Regions from separate parts of the Psychrobacillus sp. Z3-81 genome, predicted to be linked through region 2. Evidence: riboswitches for the same ligand, from Rfam matches in the RefSeq annotation. Region 2 holds a riboswitch; each other region holds the start of a gene.
The links. A riboswitch is a leader RNA that binds a small molecule or an ion and turns the genes downstream of it on or off. The one in region 2 is predicted to bind lysine.
Positions count from the first base shown of each region.

Region 1 (7,172 bases), on a different contig from region 2:
TAAAAGACCTTCTGGAGTACGGTTGAACATAACTCCCATACGGTCGAATAAGTGAATAATTCCAGGAGCTGCATCTGTCATTGCTTTTACTGGAGGTTGGTTAGCTAAGAAGTCTCCACCATATACAGTGTCATCTAAGTGAACTGCAGGTGAATCTCCCTCACCTTTTGTATTTACAGCCCCGTTTATTCCGCCTTGAGCACAAACAGAGTGTGAGCGTTTTACGGGAACTAATGAAAATAGATCTACTGGCGTACCTTCCTCGGCAGCCTTCATTGTTGCCATCAGTCCTGCTAGACCTCCACCGACAACAATCAGTTTATTCTTTGCCATTCTATCTCACTCCTCATTAATTAAGTAGTTTTAAAGTGTAGTAGGTTCTTATCTAAATGCCAGAAGCGCCTGTACACCAACTACAGATATCGCTATGAAGATTATTAAAGTTACATAAGTAGTGATTCTTTGTGATTTTGGAGATTGTGTAATTCCCCAGCTAATAAGGAAAGACCAAATTCCGTTTGCTAAGTGGAATGCCGCAGAGACAACCCCAGCAATATAGAAACCTAGCATCCAATTGTTTGCCAGAATTTCTTCCATCATATTAAAGTTAACTTCCTTCGCACCAATTGCTTTTTGGAAACGAGTTTCAAATACATGCCATGCGATAAATACAACTAAGAAAATACCGGTAAAACGTTGGAAAATGAATAACCAGTTTCTTAGGGTACCATATCTATTTGGATTATACTTAACCGTAAATGCGATATAAATACCATAGAAAGCATGGAATAGCAATGGAATGTAAATTACGAATATTTCCATCCAAATGAGGAACGGCATACTTTCCATAAACCCAACAGCATTGTTATAAGCCTCTTCTCCTCTTGTAGCAAAATGGTTTATTACTAAGTGAACCATTAAGAATGCTCCTACTGGAATAATACCAAGTAGAGAATGCAAACGACGCATGTAAAATTCGCGTTCTTTCGTCAACAAAATAACCCCCCTCAAATTGACATAAAACAAAAAGATTTATTATTTCGATAAAATAATTGTATCAATTTTGTTTATTGTCTTCATGTTTCGAATTTATGACATATCCATTGTACTCTCAACATTTTGGAGCGTCAAGGCATGTTTGGGCATTTTGCATATCTTTCCCTCTGTTTCCTCTATAACAGATTGTATCTTTTTTCACAAAGTATTCCTTTTCTCTAGAAAAAGTATTTATGCTAAAATAGAGTAGTAGTTTTGTTAAATTGCGTTGAAAGTAGGGTTGTACATGGGTGAAAGAGAAGAGTCCCAGGTTTCTACCTTCGGGTATGAGCTGTTAAGAGATCACGTTCTCACTTCCATTCTCGGGAAACATGAAAAAGATATTTTATATTGGGCGGGAAAAGATCTTGCTCGAAAATTTCCCCTTTATTCAATGGAAGAAGCTGTCTCATTCTTTCACGAAGCAGGTTGGGGAAAGCTTGAATTAGAGAAATCCACAAAGGATTCCTTGTCCTATCTTTTACATATGTATCATTTACCTCCTAGCGGAGTAAATAGATGCCATAGCTTGGAGGCGGGTTTTCTAGCTGAGCAACATCAAAAAATTGAGGGCTATCTGACAGAATGCTATGATGAGATTACAAAAAAGACAGGAATTGTCTCTTTTCTTATTAAATGGGATGCAAAAAGTAAATAACAAAGAAACTGCCAATCCATGATAACTGGATTGGCTTTTTTATCTGGAGCTTAGTTACTGATTGCCAAACCAAATTCCTCATGCAAAGCATTTGCCGCTTGAATCATATTTTCCTGTGGAACTACTACGGACACTTTTATTTCTGAGGTGCTGACCATTTTAATCGGCACATTTTCCTTTCTCAATCGATCAAACATTTGTGCAGCCACCCCCGGATTAGAGACCATACCTGAACCAACTATTGAAATTTTTGAAAGACCTACTTCAAAATCCGCAAAAGTAAAACCAAGTTGTCCCTTATGGGATTCTAAGACAGAAATCGCCTCCGCAAGGGATTCCTTTTTAATAGAGAAAGATACAGTAGGCTTTACACCGTCAATAATACTTTGGACAATAATATCCACATTTATATGATGATTTGCCAAGGTGGTAAATATGGAGGACAACGATCCATTGAAAGGCACCTCATATTCGATTGTTAACCGTACTATATCTGCTTCAAACGCTACTCCACGAACAATCAGGTTTTTTTCCAAATCTACTTCCTCCTTTAATATAGTACCTTCCCCTTCGTTATAACTCGCTCTAACCCTGAGAGGAATTTTGTAGTTTTTGGCAAATTCAACTGCCCTCGGATGAAGCACACCTGCTCCCAAGTTAGCAAGTTCTAGCATTTCATCGTATTCTAACTGTTTTAGCTTTCTTGCATCTCTCACATACCTTGGATCGGACGTATACACACCATCCACGTCTGTATAGATATCGCAAATGTCTGCTTCAATTGCAGCTGCAATCGCTACTGCAGTGGTATCAGAGCCGCCTCTACCAAGCGTCGTAATAGCAGAGTCTTTTGTCATGCCTTGGAATCCTGCTACAATGACTACCTGTCCTTCTGATAAGTAGGATTGAATATTTTCTGATTCTAGTTTTTCAATTCGAGCATTTCTATGTACCTGGTCAGTTATAATGCCTGCTTGCCAACCAGTTAAGGAAATTGCTTTTATTCCAAGGGCATTTAATTGGATAGCCAATAAGGACATTGTGACCTGTTCTCCAGTTGATAGAAGCATATCCATCTCCCTTTTCACTGGTGTGTCCGTAATCTCTGCTGCTAGTTTTTCTAACTCATCCGTTGACTTGCCCATGGCTGACACAACGACAGCAATTTGATGCCCCTTTTCTCTTTCTATTCGAATCCGTCTTGCTACATGCTCAATTTTTTCTATAGAACCTACAGATGTTCCTCCAAATTTCATGACAATTCTACTCACGTATTTTTCATCTCCCTTTTTTCTCTATGACATACGTCATCTCGAGTTAACCCCGAGTCTCTGTTGGGATAAAAAAAAGCTTTTCACATATTGTGAAAAGCTAACTCTCATACACGGTCAAAAAGATGTCTATTTGAGATAGCCCTCCAGAATATACATTCTGACAATCCTACATTTCTTAAACGCAGGACCAACATAGAATGAGAAAAGCCATCCTATATTTCGGCGAACAACCCTTTCCTCTACAATCGCAGGAACTTTTCTTCCTCCTGTAGATTACTCTTGTTGACTCGCACCTCTATCTTCACTGAAAAGTGAATATTAAGTTTTTACTAACATAACACAGTATTATTCGGAAGACAAGGAACTTTTTTGAAAATGCTCCACTAATTGTTCGGATAATTTAGCAGGAATACCAGCTTCCATAAATTCTTCCTTTGTAGCTGCTTCCATACGCTTTAAAGAGCCAAAATGCTTTAATAGCTGTTTTTTACGAGTAGGGCCTACTCCTGGAATACCATCTAAAGAAGAGGCAATTGTATGCTTTCCTCTTTGCTGCCTGTGGAAAGTGATAGCAAATCGATGGACCTCATCCTGGATACGCTGAAGAAGATAGAAAGCCTCACTAGTACGTTTCATTGGAATAATTGCAAGTGGATCGCCATAAAGAAGAGAGGAGGTTTGGTGCTTACCATCCTTAGCTAGACCTGCTATTGGAATATCTAACCCCAATTCATCCTCTATAATCTCCCTAGCCGCTTCTATTTGCCCTTTCCCTCCATCAATAATGATTAAGTCGGGAAGTGGAAGATCGTCCTTTAACACTCGTATATACCTTCTCCTTACAACCTCACGCATAGCACCATAATCATCGTGCTTTGCGGCAGTTCGTGTTTTATATTTACGATAATCTTTTTTATGTGCCTTTCCATCGACAAATACGACCATTGCAGATACAGCATCTGTTCCGTGAATATGAGAATTATCAAAAGCCTCTATCCGTTTAGGAGCAGCTATCCCCATTAGCTTACCAAGTTCCTCCACCGCTCCGATTGTTCGTTCTTCTTGTCTTTCAATTAAGTGAAACTTCTCTGTTAATGCAATTTCCGCATTTTTTTGTGCTAGGTCTACTAGGTTTTTCTTAGTACCCTTTTGCGGAACGATTACTTTCATTTGCAAGAGCTCCGTCGCAAGCTCTATATTTGTCGTAGCAGGAACGTATATTTCTTTCGGTTTAATATGCTCAGCCTTTGCATAAAACTGCCCTAGGAAGGTAAGAAACTCTTCTTCTGGGTCACGATAAAGCGGGAATAGAGATACGTCTCTTTCTATTAGCTTACCTTGGCGAATAAAAAACACCTGCACACACATCCAACCCTTATCCACCTTGTAGCCAAAGATATCTCGATTTGTAAAATCATTCATCGTCATCTTTTGTTTTTCCATCACTTGGTCAATATGGGCAATCTGATCTCTATATTCTTTCGCCCTTTCAAATTCTAGATTCTCTGCTGCGTGATTCATTTTTTCCGTTAAGCTCTTTTTTACATCTCCATGGCCACCATTTAAAAAACTGATCATTCCTTGGATGATTTCCGTATAGTCATTGTCCTCAATATCATTCACACATGGAGCCAAACATTGACCAATATGATAATAGAGACACACCTTGTTTGGGAGCTTCTGACATTTGCGGAGGGGATATAAACGATCAAGCAGCTTTTTTGTTTCATGTGCTGCATGGGCATTTGGATAAGGACCAAAGTATTTCCCTTTGTCCTTCTTAACCTGTCTAGTAATAATCAGCTTAGGATTTTTTTCAGCTGTAATTTTTATATATGGATACGTTTTGTCGTCCTTCAGCATGACGTTATATTTAGGGTCATGCTTTTTGATAAGATGAAGCTCTAAAATCAGTGCTTCTAGCTCGGTCGACGTTACGATATATTCAAAGTCAACGATTTCTTGTACTAATCTTTGGGTCTTTCCATCATGTGAACCGGTAAAATAGGAACGTACTCGGTTCTTTAATACCTTGGCTTTCCCGACATAAATAATAGTGCCCTGTCTGTCCTTCATCAGGTAACAGCCGGGCTGGTCAGGTAAAATGGCACATTTCTGTTGAATTAATTCGTTCATTTCATCACCTTTTAAGAAAAGCACAAGCGCCTATGTCTGTCCCGATAAGCAAATGGGGAACAGTAAGGAGACCACACCACCACAACTGTGGCACAAGTAATCTCGAGGGGTCAAGGCGCTGGAGCTAGACTAGAATTATATACTTTCTTGTCTTTAAAAAAACCGGGCGCCTAAAAGGACCCGGTTTTATTTATTAAGCATTTTTTTCTACAAATTGAGCTAATGCTTCTTTTGGTTGGAAGCCTACCACTTTATCTACTGGCTTACCATCTTTGAATAATACTAGTGTAGGGATAGACATGATACCAAATTCGCTAGCAGTAGCTTGGTTTTCATCTACGTCTACTTTTACGATTTTCACTTTATCGCTCATTTCAGCATCTAATTCCTCAAGTACTGGAGCGATCATTTTACATGGCCCGCACCAAGTCGCCCAGAAATCTACTAATACTAATCCGTTTTCTACTTCTTGATTGAAGGTTTGATCTGTACCGTGAACAATTGCCATTTTTATATTCCTCCTTTGGTAACTCTAAGTAAGATTATAGCAGACAAAAAAAGCTAGTTCTACATTTTAGCTTAGAGGTATCATTCTATACTTTCAATCAGTAAAAGTCCATATTGCGATATTGTAATTTACCCTTTTGGCTAGTTGATAAACTGGTTTTAAAGACAATGGAATATACGTATGAAGGATTTATGTTAGGCAATAAATAATTAAGATAAATAATGGCTCATGTCACTATTATAAGAAAAGAAGAAACAAGTATATTGCGCTCTCTTGCGAACGCTTTCCGTGAGGCCAACAGGATGTTGGTCAGGAAAACGTTGTCACACGATGTGACGTTTTTAGTTTTCCCTCCCAAAAATAAGCCATCACCGAACGCTTGCGTGTGCCGTTGTAATGTCTCAACTGTCTCACTCATCCCACTGGAGTCGTCGCTGTTCGCTTCTTTACTATAAGAATCAGCTTGACCAAATGAGCAGTTGCTTATTCACTAGTAAACTATAAAGAAATAGATTGAAAACTCCAATATAAATTCAGCTATTCTTATTGGCTTCTGAGCTGCTCTGAGAAGGCTCCTGAACGTAACATTTGGAAATGTTGTTTATATGATTTATAAGTCTTTATTGCTGTTCTAAATCAGCTCGCTTCCACTTTTTCCTTGCAAAAGTTCCCACAATTAATAAAATAACTGTATTGATAATCAAAAGACCACCAAAAGTAAGCCCCGCCACAGCGCCTGCAATTCCATCTCCAACATTACGACCAACGTTATTCATTGTCAGAACTAGAACTATTGGGGAAGAAATAATAAAAATAACACCTGCCATTATCCATACCGACCAATTCAATCTTGATAAAAAAATCACAAATACATTAAGAATAAAGAGAACTAAAACGAATATAACCAAAGAATTCATAAAAAACCTCCTTAAATATATTTTTAATAAATATACCATTAAATCTGGATAATATTAGACATCCAAATCGCGATTTATGAATATTAATGAAGGTTTATATATTAAATCCAAACTTCTTCAAAATATAAAAACTTGTAACATAAACGATGAGAAGAGCAATTAACGAGTATAAAAGGTTTTTAGGCACTAATGTATTGGCTATGTTAATTTATATTGTTGTTTTAACATAAAAACTCAGAGTTGCCCCTGATTTACGGGTCAACTCTGTATCGTCAACCAACTCTTGACGTAGTATCTGTTAATTTACATTTTTAGTTATTCATCTGATTTAATGATGTTCTTCTTGTGAGATATGCAATTATACATAACAGAATGCCTAATGACCCCGTTCCCAATGGAAATACTAAAGGAAAGATGAATGAAGGATACACCTTCGTAATGTCTGAATAATAGCCCATACTCATTAATGATGCACCCGCCTCGTTTATTAGACGAACCGCAAGTGGATTTTTATTTCGCTTTTCATAGGAAACTTCTTCTTCGGTAATATCACCTTGCTCATCAATCCAAATAATTTTCCATCTACGATGGTTCATTGCTTCATCATCGTCTGTGATACGTTGTACGATGGCTATCTTTTCGTT
Region 1 is NZ_JBWQPU010000001.1:100,072-107,243, reverse strand. It holds gene sdhA (succinate dehydrogenase flavoprotein subunit) at 1-333, opposite strand, end outside; gene AC1ECF_RS00520 (succinate dehydrogenase cytochrome b558 subunit) at 382-993, opposite strand; gene AC1ECF_RS00515 (YslB family protein) at 1,283-1,693, shown strand; gene AC1ECF_RS00510 (aspartate kinase) at 1,744-2,964, opposite strand; lysine riboswitch at 3,096-3,273, opposite strand; gene uvrC (excinuclease ABC subunit UvrC) at 3,313-5,103, opposite strand; gene trxA (thioredoxin) at 5,297-5,617, opposite strand; gene AC1ECF_RS00495 (hypothetical protein) at 6,232-6,528, opposite strand; gene AC1ECF_RS00490 (hypothetical protein) at 6,840-7,172, opposite strand, start outside.
Region 1: another riboswitch for lysine. It lies ahead of AC1ECF_RS00510 (aspartate kinase); the one in region 2 lies ahead of AC1ECF_RS05815 (Na+/H+ antiporter NhaC family protein).

Region 2 (7,172 bases):
TCTGTTCTATAGTACCATAATTCATAGTGGGAAGGAGTGTAGTTAATATGGAACGATTTTTTCTTTATGACGATGTAGAGGATACAAAAACGAGATTCGTAGGTTTTACAGGGGAATCTCAACGATATGACTTAGCAATCCTTCAAAGCACTAGATTTTTCGGAAAAGTACTTGTGATGGATATACAATATGGAAGATCCGCAATTATTGGCTCGGATGACGTGGAGGAGCCAGGTTATTTAGAAGAAGTTTTTAATCGAACTTCTGAAGAAGCAAAGGAATTAAGAGATTACTTAAGAGAGCTTCTTAGTTAGACAGGTGGCTTTTACTGGGGTGAGCGTTACTCTCAGATAACGGCACTTTATTCTCGGTTACGTGGTGGTTACTCTCGTTCAACCTTGGATTACTCTCGGATAGAAGTAATTTACTCTCGTTCAGCTTAGTTACTCTCGGTTAGGCTGCTGTTACTCTCGTTCATCGGGCATTTACTCTCAGTTAAAATGGTGGAAGAACATGGCCTGTGTCGGCTTTAAACCGGTTGAGCGTTACTCTCAGATAACGGCACTTTATTCTCGGTTACGTGGTGGTTACTCTCGTTCGGTGATGTTTTATTCTCGGATAAGGGGAATTTATTCTCGTTCAACCAATTTACTCTCGTTCGGTGACGATTTACTCTCGTTCGGTGACGATTTACTCTCGGATAGAGCAACTTTATTCTCGCTCAACAGCAATTTATCAGATACTTTTTACCAAGCAAAAAACCTTGAACTCGATCATAGCTGATCTTGTTCAAGGTTTTCTTTTTTCTCCAATATAGGTGGAAGCGCTTTTGGAGCTACGCCTGTCTTTTTCACGACGAAATAAGCACAACCAAAATTGCAGTATTCATATATATAGTCCTTGAGTGTACTTATCTTCGTGTCAAAGGTAGCCTTGTTGTTACGATCATCAAAGAAGCCTTTCAGCCTTAATTGACCATATCCCCAGTCTCCCACGATATAATCATACTTCGTAAGTATTTCACTATAGCGCTCTAAAAAAACTTCTTCCTTAAATGCGTCGCGATAGTTTTCTATTATCTCATACGTATAGCCTTCTGCGATTATCATAGCTCACCATCCATCAGCTATTTTGTGCAAGCAAATCTTCCCCTTGGAGCTGCCTTTGCTTAGCTGCCGCGTTCACCTGTTCGTCAGCGTGATAGCTGCTTCTAACCAGTGGCCCAGCCTCACAGTGGGAGAAACCCTTACTCATAGCAATTTTTCTTAATTCCCCAAACTCGTTTGGTGAATAATATTTTTGAACCTTTATATGCTTTTTCGTTGGCTGAAGATACTGCCCCAGCGTTAGAATATCCACATTGTTTGCTCGTAGATCCTCCATCGCTTCTACTATCTCCTCATGTGTTTCCCCTAGTCCCAGCATGATAGAAGATTTAGTTGGAATAGTCGGCTGCATCTCTTTTGCCCTTCTTAGCAGTTCGAGCGATCGATCATACGTTGCGCGAGCGCGGACCCTTGGTGTTAGTCTACGTACAGTTTCGATATTATGATTGAGTATGTCCGGCTTTGCATCCATGATGTTCCGAAGATTTTGTTCAATCCCTCCCATATCAGAAGGTAGGACCTCAATAGTGGTAAATGGATTTTTTCTTCGGATGGCTCGAATTGTTTCCGCAAACACCTCTGAGCCTCCATCCTTTAGGTCGTCACGAGCTACTGCGGTAACTACTACATGCTTCAGATTCATGATGACAACAGAATCTGCTACACGCTCTGGCTCTGCTAAGTCTAGCTCGGTTGGAAGGCCTGTTTTTACTGCACAGAATCTACAAGCTCGCGTGCAAACTGCTCCCAGAATCATGAAGGTTGCTGTACGTCTAGAACCCCAGCATTCATGTATATTCGGACACTTTGCTTCTTCACACACCGTATGGAGATTATTTTCTCTCATTAATTTCTTTAAGCCTTTATACTCGTCATTCGTGTTTAGCTTAATCTTCAGCCAGTCAGGCTTCCGCTCATGCTCCTTCTTTGGCGGCTTACATGATGTCATTTCTTTACCCCATTCCCCAAATAACATACTATTACTTTTGTCAATGTACCATATTATTTGAATTCAAACAACCTTCAGAAAAGCCATAGAGAAACGTTTAAACTAGCTGTTGACTCCTCTTGCCTTTGATGCTCCAATACAGAAACAGAACGATTATGAGGATGATCACAGTAACAAAGCCTGATAATACAGAGCCTGTTAAACCAAGGACCAAATACCCTATTCCTGCGATGATAGCGCAAATAATTGCATATGGGAGCTGGGTCGTAACATGGTCTAATACATTCACGCCTGCACCTGTCGCAGACATGATAGTAGTATCTGAAATTGGAGAGCAATGATCACCAAATACAGCTCCTGCAAGAACAGATGCAAGCACTGGTAAAATCAAATCTGGCTCTACCGCCATAATGATACTTGCCCCAATAGGAAGAAGAATACCAAATGATCCCCATGATGAACCAGTGGCAAATGCCATAAAAGCAGTTACAACAAATAAAATGAGAGGAAGTATACCAGTTGGTACATTATAGTCTGTAACCAATGATGCTAGGTAGTCACCAGTTCCTAATTCGGTAATCAAAAATCCTAATGACCATGCAAAGATTAAAATAAAAACTGCTACCATCATCGATTGGATTCCCTTTGATAATCCTTTTGTAATGTATTTAACATTAGCATCTGGGTTTACTTTAAATTGTCTTGCATAGAGTAATATAGCCAAAATAGAAGCGACAAGACCGCCTATAAATAAAGATAAAGGTACATTTGTGTTTTCAAAAATAGTCAAAAGATTTGTGGATCCTGCAGCTCTATAGCCAGTCCAAACCATACTTATAATAGTTACAACGAGTAGAGAAGCAATAGGCAAGATTAAATCTATTACTTTTCCGTAATTATTTTCCGGGAAATGACCAGCAAGATCACCTGGGTTCACTTTTCCCTTATCATAAAGCTCTCCTTCTACAAGAGCACGAGTTTCATGCTTTTTCATTCCCATAATATCAATATCCGTCCAAGCTACGAAGAAAACAACAGCTAATGCGCCTATAACATAGAAATTCATAGGAGCCATATAAACAAAAGCCTGTAAGGGAGTATACTCCGTAATAGCATGAGTAGAAAATATGAGACCTAATTGAGCTATTAAGAATGCCCCCCAGCTAGACACTGGCGAAATAACACAAATAGGTGCAGAAGTCGAATCGATAATATATGCAAGCTTTGCTCGAGATACTCTGTATGTATCAGTAATTGGTCTTGCAATCTGCCCTACTGCTAAAGCATTAAAATAATCATCAATAAAAATGATGACACCGAGGCATGCAGTTAATAGCTTAGACCCTCTTCTTGTGGTGATTCTCTTTACTGCCCAATTTGCAAAGGCTTTACTACCACCTGAAAGACTGACAAAGGCGGTGATAATTCCAAGAAATAAAATAAATAATAGAATATAAATATTGTACATGTTGAAACCATCATCCCAGAAAGAAACGCTAAAAGATTCCCACAAAAGACGAAGAGAACCTATCAATGAAAATTCTTCGCTCAGGAATGCTGCAGAAACGATTCCAAGCCCAAGTGATAATAATACTCTTTTTGTTAATAAAACCATCACAATCGCAAGTAGTGGTGGTATCAATGAATAAATAGTGCCTTCCATTATTGCTCCTCCTTTTAAACATGTATACTACTGTCTGCCCCAATTAATGGAGTGAGAAACGCTCCTCCAAGCGGGCGATTCAAAAACTAAAAAGACTAACCTAAGTAAATTTAGGTTAGCCTCTACGTTGAATAGTAATATGTTCATCTACGTGTAGCTCCCCATCTGTTTTCCAACAGATGACAGTGTTATTTTTATTCAAAATAACCCCAACTAGATTGCTTGACGACAAATCTAATTTCGGCAATGCTTCCTTTCTTGTACGATCAACGGTGTCACCCTTCTGTACAATACTATTAAGCAATGCAGCCTCTACCTAATGTGTATTTATTTTATTCTATCATAACAGGAAATTTTAAAAAGTGAAGGTTTTTTAATCTTCAGGTAACGGTATTGGCACTTCAACCGAAGGAGCTGCCTCACCATCACCCCCTGTGTAAATATATGGAACCTGACCTTGAACCAATCCCATCGCTACCGGAATATTTTGTTCCACTACACTTATTTTACTTGCCAGTGGAACTATTATCTGTACGCTTACTTTTATGTGGATGGTAACTTCTACATAGGCATTATTGATTCCAAACTCCGTAATCTTCGTTTCTACATTTGACTGGACGTTCCCGATCACATGAAAGCGTATAGGAATCTTTGGACCTAGATTTCCAATTAGAGGTATGTTGGTTGCCTGCCCCATTGGAACAAAAAACACAACCCCTCCTTGATCCTCCATCGTTTGCTTGTCATACTCAATATCATCTAAATAAGGGAGACTGGATAGATTTCCACGCTCTGCCTGCTCCAAATGTGCTTGGACTAAGCTGTTCGTATCCGCCAACACCCTATTAATTATTTCTGTATTAAACTTTGTCGTTACCATTGTCTTACTTTCTGTAGGTACTTGCTCAATGATATCATTCACATCAAGCACGTTTGATGTTCTTGAATTTATTGCCTTACTAATAACCATGGATGCTATCTTGTTTGTTTGAACCTCTGCATAATCGAGATAGGTTGGTGTCAGCTGGGCATTTACATAATAGAATACCCCAGCAACCGATAGGAGAAAACTTGCTAAAAAGATAGCTAGCTTTGTCTGAGTTCTAATATGAAATGTACGTCGCTGTCTTCTTTTGTGATAAAACAAGTAAAAAATCCCCCTTGTTACTTATATGTAACAAGGGGAATCAGTATGAGCGATATTCATAATTGTAATGGGTACCATACCATTTCACGATATCTCGAATAACTTCCGGCATAATGTATCGTTTATCCGAATTTTTCAAGGAAGGAAAGAAGTAACCAAAGGTGAACATATCTAGAGTAGCTAAAGTATAGGTCTTCTCAATTTGTAACGGTTTTCCATTAATAAAGACAGTACCCTGTACATCCTCTAATTGATCAAACAAAATAGTCCCAAGGTATTTCCCCCTAAATCCCAGCCCTTTCACTTCTAAGCGTGGCCATTTTTCATTTTTGGATAACGTCAACACTTCTAAAAGAGCGGCGCCGGTTAAAGTAACCACACACGGATTAATCGGGTGTGGTAGACAGCGATGCAAGTCACTTTCCTTTATCATCCCACTAGGAAGATCGGACAGGAAAATCCCTGCTGGAAACATTGCACAATCCGCTTTTGTATAAGCTAACAAAGCCTCACCAAAAAATTTCGAGAGCGAGGACGGTTTAAACCAATCCTTTTGAAGTTTCTTTTGGTTAAAAAATACGGGTGTGGCAAGCTCCGCATAGCCTTTATCCTGCCAGGACTGTTGTAGGTCTATGTCATCCACTGGTTTAGGCAAATTCTCAACTGGATATAGAACAGCACGTTTTTCCACGATTGTTTTCGTCTCGTGCTCGAAATCAATCGTTACATAGCCGATATAGTTCCCAAACTTCCCTGCGGCTGCTTGCAGCGTATTTCCTATCCATTTCCCTTCCTCAAAGAAATGATGCGTATGAGACCCTAATATTAAATCGATTTCTGGTATTTCTTGCGATAGGATTTCATCCTGAAATTTCCCCAAATGAGACATGCAAATTAACACATCAACCTCTGGTCTTAATTCTCGACTAAGCTGGCTAAGCCTATTAATCGGATCTTGTACATGCCAGCCAAGCTGCTCATAGTAGATACCATAGTCTGCGGTTGCAGCTACAATTCCAATTTTTAACCCTGTCGGAGTAACATGGATTTTATAAGGACGAATCCATGATGGTATCTCCCCATTTGGGTAAACGAAATTAGATACAATCACTTCAAAATTAGCATCCTCATATAAAGTATCCAATTCTTCATGTCCTAGAGTAATTCCTTCATTATTCCCAATCGTTACATAATCATAGTTTGCCTTATTTAGAAGCTGAACGTTCCCTTTTCCAAGGAAGCCTTCTGTAAATACATTGGAGCGATCGAGATGATCTCCAATGTCTAAAGTCAACACTGTCTCTTTAGTGGAATGAGCCTTTTGTCTATCAGAGAGAAATTGATGAATGGTTGGCCAATTTTCTAAATGACTATGTAAATCATTCGTATGATAAATATGGATTCTTTCCATCATCCTATCTCCCCTCCTTAGCTAGAATAATCCATCAATTATAGATCGAATCCCTAAAATCAGCAATACGATACGGAGAGCCGTTACTAGCGCTTCTGAATTCAGCTTTTTATTCAACCTTGCACCAAGCTTTGCTCCAATATATGCTGCAGGTACGACAGGTATTGTATACAGCCATGGAACGTTTCCTAAAGATATATGTGTGGCAGAGTTTACGATAGCCGACAAGAACACCATAAACATGGAGGTACCAACCGCCACATGAGGTGGAAACAAAAACAACAAGATCATGGCAGGAACGATCATAGAACCGCCACCTATTCCGAACAACCCTGAAGCAAAGCCCACTGCGAAGGTGAATATTAAAGCAAACCAGATTGGATATCCATATACAAATGTTTTATCTCCATCTGTAAAGGTGCGCTTCGTTCCATTCTTTACAAACCATTGTACCGGCTTTAGATATTTCCTCACTAGAAGAAGCATGGAAAGGACTACTAATAATATACCAAAATAGAGATTAAAGGACGGTAAATCCAAGCCTTTGTTTACCCATGCTCCCAATATAGTTCCAGGGATGCTTCCGATAAAGAAAATAATGGAGCTTTTAAAATCAACTGTTTTGGTCTTCATGTAAGAAAGGGTAGAAGATAGCCCTATAAAAATCATCATAATAACGGATAGACCCACAACACTTTGTGGCGTGATGTCCGGTACCCAACCAAGGGTGGTACCAAACAAAAGCAGAGCCGGTACTAAAATGACACCCCCACCAAGACCTACAAGCGCTCCTATAATTCCTGAAAATAAACCGCATAATGCTAATATAATCCATTCCATTTGTTAAAATTCCCCTTCAAATAGGTCTAGTTGTTTGGGAGCAAGCCCTTTAAACT
Region 2 is NZ_JBWQPU010000004.1:40,711-47,882, forward strand. It holds gene AC1ECF_RS05800 (DUF3055 domain-containing protein) at 48-314, shown strand; gene AC1ECF_RS05805 (YutD family protein) at 774-1,109, opposite strand; gene lipA (lipoyl synthase) at 1,123-2,055, opposite strand; gene AC1ECF_RS05815 (Na+/H+ antiporter NhaC family protein) at 2,153-3,718, opposite strand; lysine riboswitch at 3,865-4,041, opposite strand; gene yunB (sporulation protein YunB) at 4,092-4,865, opposite strand; gene AC1ECF_RS05825 (bifunctional metallophosphatase/5'-nucleotidase) at 4,906-6,279, opposite strand; gene AC1ECF_RS05830 (sulfite exporter TauE/SafE family protein) at 6,298-7,116, opposite strand; gene AC1ECF_RS05835 (DUF72 domain-containing protein) at 7,120-7,172, opposite strand, start outside.

Region 3 (7,172 bases), on a different contig from region 2:
TGGTTCATCAAATAATAGAACGTCTGGCTCCATAGACAACGCTCTGGCTATAGCTACTCGTTGCTTTTGACCTCCAGAAAGCTGCTTAGGCTTTGCATGAATGTATTGGTCCATTCCTACTACCTGTAAATACTTAAGCGCAATTCTTTCTGCTTCTTCTTTAGAGCGTTTTAAAACTTTTATTTGGCCAACTGTGCAATTTCCTAATACAGTGTGATTGTTGAATAAGTTAAATTGCTGAAACACCATACCAAGCTTCGTTCGATAGCTGTTTATGTCTTGGTTAGAGGTTAAAATATTTTCTCCGTTATATATAATTTGCCCACCACTTGGCTGTTCTAGGAGATTCACACAACGCAATAAAGTGGATTTACCTGAGCCAGAGGAGCCGATCATACAAACTACTTCTCCTTTTTGGACAGAGAAATTTATATCCCGCAGAACCTCATGTGTGCCAAAGGATTTGCTTAGATGTTGAATATCAATTACTTTTTCCATTTCTGCTCCTCCTTTAGTGGTTTTCATTCTTACTTACTGGAATAGTGAGCTGTTGGGGTTGGCCAACTATCATTGTGTAATTTTCAGGACCATCTAGCTTCCTCTCAAAATATCTTAAAATTAATGTGACTGCATACGTCATGACAAAATAGAGGATACAAGCTACAAAGAAAGACTCAAAGTACCGAAAGTTATTTCCTGCGATAGATTTTGTTTGGAAAAATAGTTCTGTTACACCAATTACGTTAAGCACAGAAGTATCTTTTATATTAATAATGAACTGATTTCCCGTTGCTGGTAAAATATTGCGAATTACTTGTGGAAGTACCACGTGGAACATTGTTTGAAAATGATTCATACCAATTGCTTGGGAGGCTTCAAACTGTCCTTTGTCTATGGAGATGATTCCTCCTCTAACTATTTCAGCCATGTAAGCTCCCGTGTTTATGGAAACAATCAGTAAGGCAGCTACTAAAGTATGCAGGTTCCATCCAAAGGCTAAAGCGGAGCCATAAAAGATAACCATCGCTTGTACAATCATAGGTGTTCCTCTAAAGAACTCTATATAAGCTGATAAAAAGAAATTGATACATGTTAAAATAAATTTCTTAATACCTCTTGAAGGCTTTGGAATTGTACGAATAACCCCAGTAAGTAAGCCAATCGCCCCTCCAATAATGGTTCCTATAATAGAGATTAGCAAGGTAATGCCGGCGCCTCGAAGAAACATTGGCCAGTAATTTGTTACGATTGATATGATCCACTCTACACTCATGTTTTCCCCCTATTTAAGACATTCGTTCGTTTATCTGTTTAAAAACCAGCTGCTAATTTAGGCAGCTGGTCCATCTTTTTTATTCAGCTGCTGGCTGATTAAGTATTGCTGTATCCATCAGCTTTTGACGTTCTTCTTCACTTATTCCAGCTAGAATCTCATTAATTTTATCGATATCTGGATTTCCTTTTTGCAATCCAACAGCTGTAGCTGTTTCTACTGGATCTGCTTTAAAACCTTCAGTAAACTCTATCATCACAAAGTTTTCATTTGCAGTGGATGCACTTACTCCCTCTGGCCGCTCCGATACATAGCCATCAATCATGCCAGATTCTAGGGCTACTCTCATTGCAGGGAAATTATCAGATGCAGGCTGCTTCTTTACTCCATTGATTTGATCAATCACATTATAATGAGAAGTATTTAATTGTCCCGTTATTTTAGCACCTTTAAAGTCCTGAATAGAGGTTGCTTCCTCATAAGCACTACCCTTTTTTACGACCATGACAAAATTAGAGGTATAGTAATTATCGGAGAAATCAATCGTTTTCTTTCTTTCTTCCGTTGGAGACATTCCGGCAATAATAGCATCAATTTTTCCAGAAGTTAAAGCTGGAACTAAGCCATCCCATTCTAATTTCACCACTTCTAATTCTCTTCCAAGCCCTTCTGCAATTCTTTTAGCAATTTCTACATCATAGCCTCCTGCGTATTCTGCAGCTCCATTAATTTTTATTGCTCCATTTGACTCATCCATTTGCGTCCAGTTAAAAGGAGGATATCCTGCTTCTAAGCCAATTCGAAACACTTCTTTTTCCTCGCTAGCACTAGCATTTCCTGTCTCTTCTTGATTAGATGTACCGCATGACGCTAATAGCATGGTAGCAATTAGAATGGTTAAGAAAATAGTTATCTTGTTTTTCATGTCTATGAATCTCCTTTTTTATAAATGATATGTTTCAAGCAATAAAAAAAGGACAAACATACAAAAAAAGCCCTGAGATGAACTCAGGTCCGTTATGTATGGTTGCCCAGAATTCCTCTACTTTTCCCTAATGAGATAGCACACCATGAGAAACCGGGATGTTTCACATGGACAGTCCTACAGTTATTCACTGTAGACCCAGCATGTAATAACGAGATTATTACACACTTCGGCGACATTTCCTTCTTCCTAGCATCATGGCTTTCTCCTGCTCCTCTAGGAACTGTTAAATATCGCGCCTCTACCTCACTTATGTAAGCGAGGTTTTATTCAATTATTGTTCATAGTCTACATGACCATTTTCTATCTGTCAATGATTCTATATTACATTTTTTTCTTTTCAATCCATATATAAATTCATATTTCCATTAATTTTCTTCTACTTTTTAATTAATTTCTCCTTTACCAATCTCTCTTTATTCTCCAAGTTGAAGGTTCCTGGGGTATGAGTTGGCAGAGAACCACTTCCTCCTATAATTTCCTCCTCATACTCATAGACATATGCCATTAAATGCTGATTGTCTACCGTTTTTTCCTTAAGTTTATATTCATATCTTGTTATTTCTTTTCCGTTATATTGCTCGATAAACGTCACACCACTTGCTCGATAATTTTCAAGCATCTCTTCCGGAACATCTAATATATACTTTTTTACTTCACCCGACGCCTTTATCTCCCAGCCTAACGAGGATAGGTATTCTTGGTGAGATTCGTTTATACTTTCACATCCAGCGACCAGGAATAGTAACAAAATAAACAGTAGCTTTTTCATTTTTCAGCTCCTATACACAGTTACTATAATAGACGCAATAAAGGAAAGAAACGTTACATACAAAATGACTGCTTACCATAAAAATGAGTAGAGAAAGCGACTATATCTTTCTCTACTCACCACTTTTTTATCGCCACTTTTCATCTAATATATTAAAGGTTAAACGCTCGGGTTTGACGTAGTCATCTGGATCCGATAAGAATATAAGCTCGGGAATATTTCCTGAAAGGTTGTCCAGCTCCTTTTCAAGAGCTTCACGATAGTTTTCTGCGCTAGTAGTAATTGGTGGAGACCAATTATCATGGTGGGTAGGCACAAACACCTTAGGATTTAAAGCCTCTATATACATTCGCGGGTCTCTTAACCCATTTGTATATTGGTTAAAGCCCATAATCGCTCCTAGCTGAACATCTGTCTCAGATAAAGAAGCTAGAATGTTTGTTAACTCTGGTGCCTCTTCTTTAATTGGTCCAGCAGAATCATTCCAAGCAAAGGTAAACTCTCCTACTTGGAATTGGTACATGACCGTACCTCCCTCGTCTTCCCCTACAGAAGCAAGTAATTCCTTTATATCCCCCTTAGGAGCCTCACTGTTTCTATCTTTCTTTGAAAATAGCGGAGCTGATTGGTCATCTGTATCTGGTAGCTCTAGAGCTGAATGAACGTGAGAAATCGCTGTAATTTTTACACCCTCTAGAAATTTAAGTTTTTGAATCGCCCCAGGAGCCGAATCCGCTTTTATCGCTTCTACGCAATTTATAGCAGCTTCGGTCTCTACATCCTGTTTTATTTGCTCACAATGATCTGGAGTGCCTACTAATGTGGCCCCTGTCTTTTCTATTATCTCCGCCGCATGATCTGCATGATCAAAATGAGAATGCCCGATGAAGATTGCTTCTGGCTGAAGAGCAGCTAGCTCCTCGGCAGTTGCAGGAACATAGTTAGAATCCTCTCCAGGTATCCATGCATCCAGTAAAATGACTTGGCCATTTACAGCCACGGCAAAATTGGAGACCCCTACCCATGAGAAAATTACTTGATCGGGGCTAATTTTACCGGTGTTCTCATCTACATACCGCTTGCCAAAGAACTTCTTTCTAGCTTCTATCATCTGCATTTCCTCATCACTCTTGGATTCTACCTCCTCTATCTGCATGCTGACAAAACCAACACTTATTATCCCAAACAGAATAACTACAAGGTAACGACGAAGTTGCAAAGAATCTACCTCCTCTTCTGCTTTCCCGTTCTATAATGTGTCCTTCCTATTCCCGAGTAAACTCAAAACAAACCTTTTCTGGGTACTTGTCATAGCTTTGTAACTTACTTTTTAAGCTGTTAATCAAATAAAAAACCTCTCTAAAAAGTCGATGACTAATTAGAGAGGTTCTCAACCCTGTTTTTTTCTATATATGTTTTTATCTACTTCTTCTATCTCCCCATGCGAGCATCGGAGGAGCAGGGTAAATAGCATATATCTATCAAAGAAGGAAAGATTGTCCCATAATTTTTCTACTTATGGGATATCCCTTTTCCCTTACTTTTGTATAAACATTTGTGTCCAGTAGTGACCGTCTTTTACATACCCGATTCCAATATGAGTATAATTTTTATTTAAAATATTGGCACGATGACCTTCACTATTCATCCATGCATTAACTACTGCTTGAGCAGAACGTTGCCCCATAGCAATGTTTTCGCCCGCCGACTTATAGTTAATACCGAAATTTTTCAACATAGTAAATGGGGAACCGTAAGTTGGGCTTGTATGACTAAAGTAATTCTTATCATGCATATCCTGAGATTTATATTTTGCTACTCTTGCAAGCTCCCAATCATATTTTAAGGAGGACAAGCCAGCTTTTGTACGCTCCGCATTTACTAAGCGAATAACCTCTTGCTCTACTGAATATTCTTGGTTGCTTGGTACATTTATTTTTTGTCCTGGATAAATTAAATTGATATTACTAATCTGAGGATTTGCTTCAATCAATTCAGATATCCCTGTTTCTGTTTTTACAGCAATCTTCCAAAGAGTATCTCCTGATACTACTGTATATGTGTTTGCCGCCATAGCGGAAAGAGGTAATAGTAATGATAATAGTGAAGCTAGAATAATTTTCTTTAGCATTCTATCAATCCTTTCATTTTTTATACCTCCATACTAAAGTAATAATTTCACCTACTCACACCAAAATATTTGGAAGAAATTTTACAGTTAGATTACAGAGAAAGCTATATGCTTCAAAAAGGTGGAAAGGTCAAAAGTTTAGACCCTTCCATTTATGTAATACGAATGTAATATAAAGCTTTTGGTAATTCTTTCTCGACCATAATATGGATAAACTAAGCCTAATAAAAACACGCACGATATCCACTGGATTAATCGTACGTGTTTACTTCAATGTAGATATTCATTTGTACTAGTCTAGAATAGATGTATTTGAAAACTTAAAAGAGTTGTGCCAATACTCCATCTAAAGGGTGAATCTTGATAGAGTAGTTTGCATTTCTTCTGCTAAGTGTGCAAGAGACTGAGCTGCTGCTGTAACTTCTTCGATTGTTTGTAATTGATTTTCGCTAATTTGAGTATTATTTCTACTTACTTTTGAGCCTTCCTCAGCCAATTCTTTTACAACTTCAATAGACTCTACAATTTGCTCACTTCCCGCTGACATTTGGTTAATAGAGGCAGCTACCTCTTGAACTCTTTCACTTACCTCTGTCACTCGCTCATTAATGGTCTTAAATAGTTCCCCAAACTTTTGGGTTGTCTCCACCCCACTTACCACCTTAGCAGTTCCACTTTGCATGGAGGATACAGCCTGCTCTGTTTCCTTCTGTATAGACATAATGAGCTCTGAAATCTGTTGTGCAGAAGTAGTAGATTGTTCTGCTAATTTTCTAACCTCGTCGGCCACAACAGCAAATCCCTTACCATGCTCTCCAGCACGCGCTGCTTCAATCGCAGCGTTCAATGCAAGAAGATTCGTTTGGCTAGATATTTCCGTTATAATAGAAACAATGCTCACGATCTCCTTTGATCTGTTACCTAGACTTGTAATAATTTTTGCTGTGTCTTGGACTGTGTGATGGATGTCATTCATCTGATGAATCACATTTCTTACACTACTTGCTCCATTAGCAGAAAGCTCTAATGTGCTAGTTGTTAAACCAGAAACTTCTTCGCTATGTGCTGCTATCTGCTGTATGCCTGCTGACATTTGGTTAATGGCTGTCGCTGCACCATTGATACTATTTAACTGCTCCTCTGAACCAATGGCCATCTGTTCGGTTTTTTCCGCTATTTCCTTAGCAGAATGATTACTTTCCTCTGCACTTGCTAGCAGCTCTTCTGAAGATGCCGTTAAAGTAGCAGATGAAAGATTCACTTGATCTACCATCGAACGGAGAGAGTCCACCATGTCATTAAAGCTATTGCTTAGTTGACCTAATTCATCATAAGAATGCACTTCTATTTGTTCGTTAAGATTCCCGCTATTAATTTTTTCTGTTGCACTCATTAAACGTTTTAATGGACGAAGTATAGATCTTAGAATAAGGGTAACAAGAAGCGCTCCACCTATAAAAGCAATTCCAATGACAGTTAATGTATTTACAAGAATAGAGCTTGCTTCTTCCGTAATTTCCTTCGAATACATTGTTCCAGATATTTTCCATCCAGTAAGCTCATTCGTGGTAAACATTAGCTTCTTCTCTTCTTTTTCTAGCATATATTCTGTCGTGCCTGATTCATGCTCAAACATATACTTATGCTCTGCATTATTAGCTGGTGCTCCTACTGGTTGATTAGGATGGATAAGGAATTTACTATTCTGGTCGAGAACCTGAGGATATCCTTCATTCCCTATCTTGGCTTTATTGATCATTTCCTTCAATTGATCAATTTTCATTTCAAAAGCAACTACACCACTACCATCGGTTAGTTTTTTCGATAAAGTAATGAAAGCAGCTTGTGAATCTTCTTTTGTAAATGGTTCACTTATATATACTTTAGAAGGATCGTTATTTGCTTGTTTATACCATTCTTGCGAAGTGGCTATCCTATCAGAGTTTGTGGAAGAGCTAATAATCGTTCCATCGGTGGTACCTATGTAGAAAGACTGCACTTCAGGATATTC
Region 3 is NZ_JBWQPU010000007.1:127,534-134,705, forward strand. It holds gene AC1ECF_RS09665 (amino acid ABC transporter ATP-binding protein) at 1-498, opposite strand, end outside; gene AC1ECF_RS09670 (amino acid ABC transporter permease) at 512-1,273, opposite strand; gene AC1ECF_RS09675 (transporter substrate-binding domain-containing protein) at 1,353-2,198, opposite strand; lysine riboswitch at 2,327-2,510, opposite strand; gene AC1ECF_RS09680 (hypothetical protein) at 2,638-3,030, opposite strand; gene AC1ECF_RS09685 (MBL fold metallo-hydrolase) at 3,158-4,249, opposite strand; gene safA (SafA/ExsA family spore coat assembly protein) at 4,568-5,161, opposite strand; gene AC1ECF_RS09695 (methyl-accepting chemotaxis protein) at 5,508-7,172, opposite strand, start outside.
Region 3: another riboswitch for lysine. It lies ahead of AC1ECF_RS09675 (transporter substrate-binding domain-containing protein); the one in region 2 lies ahead of AC1ECF_RS05815 (Na+/H+ antiporter NhaC family protein).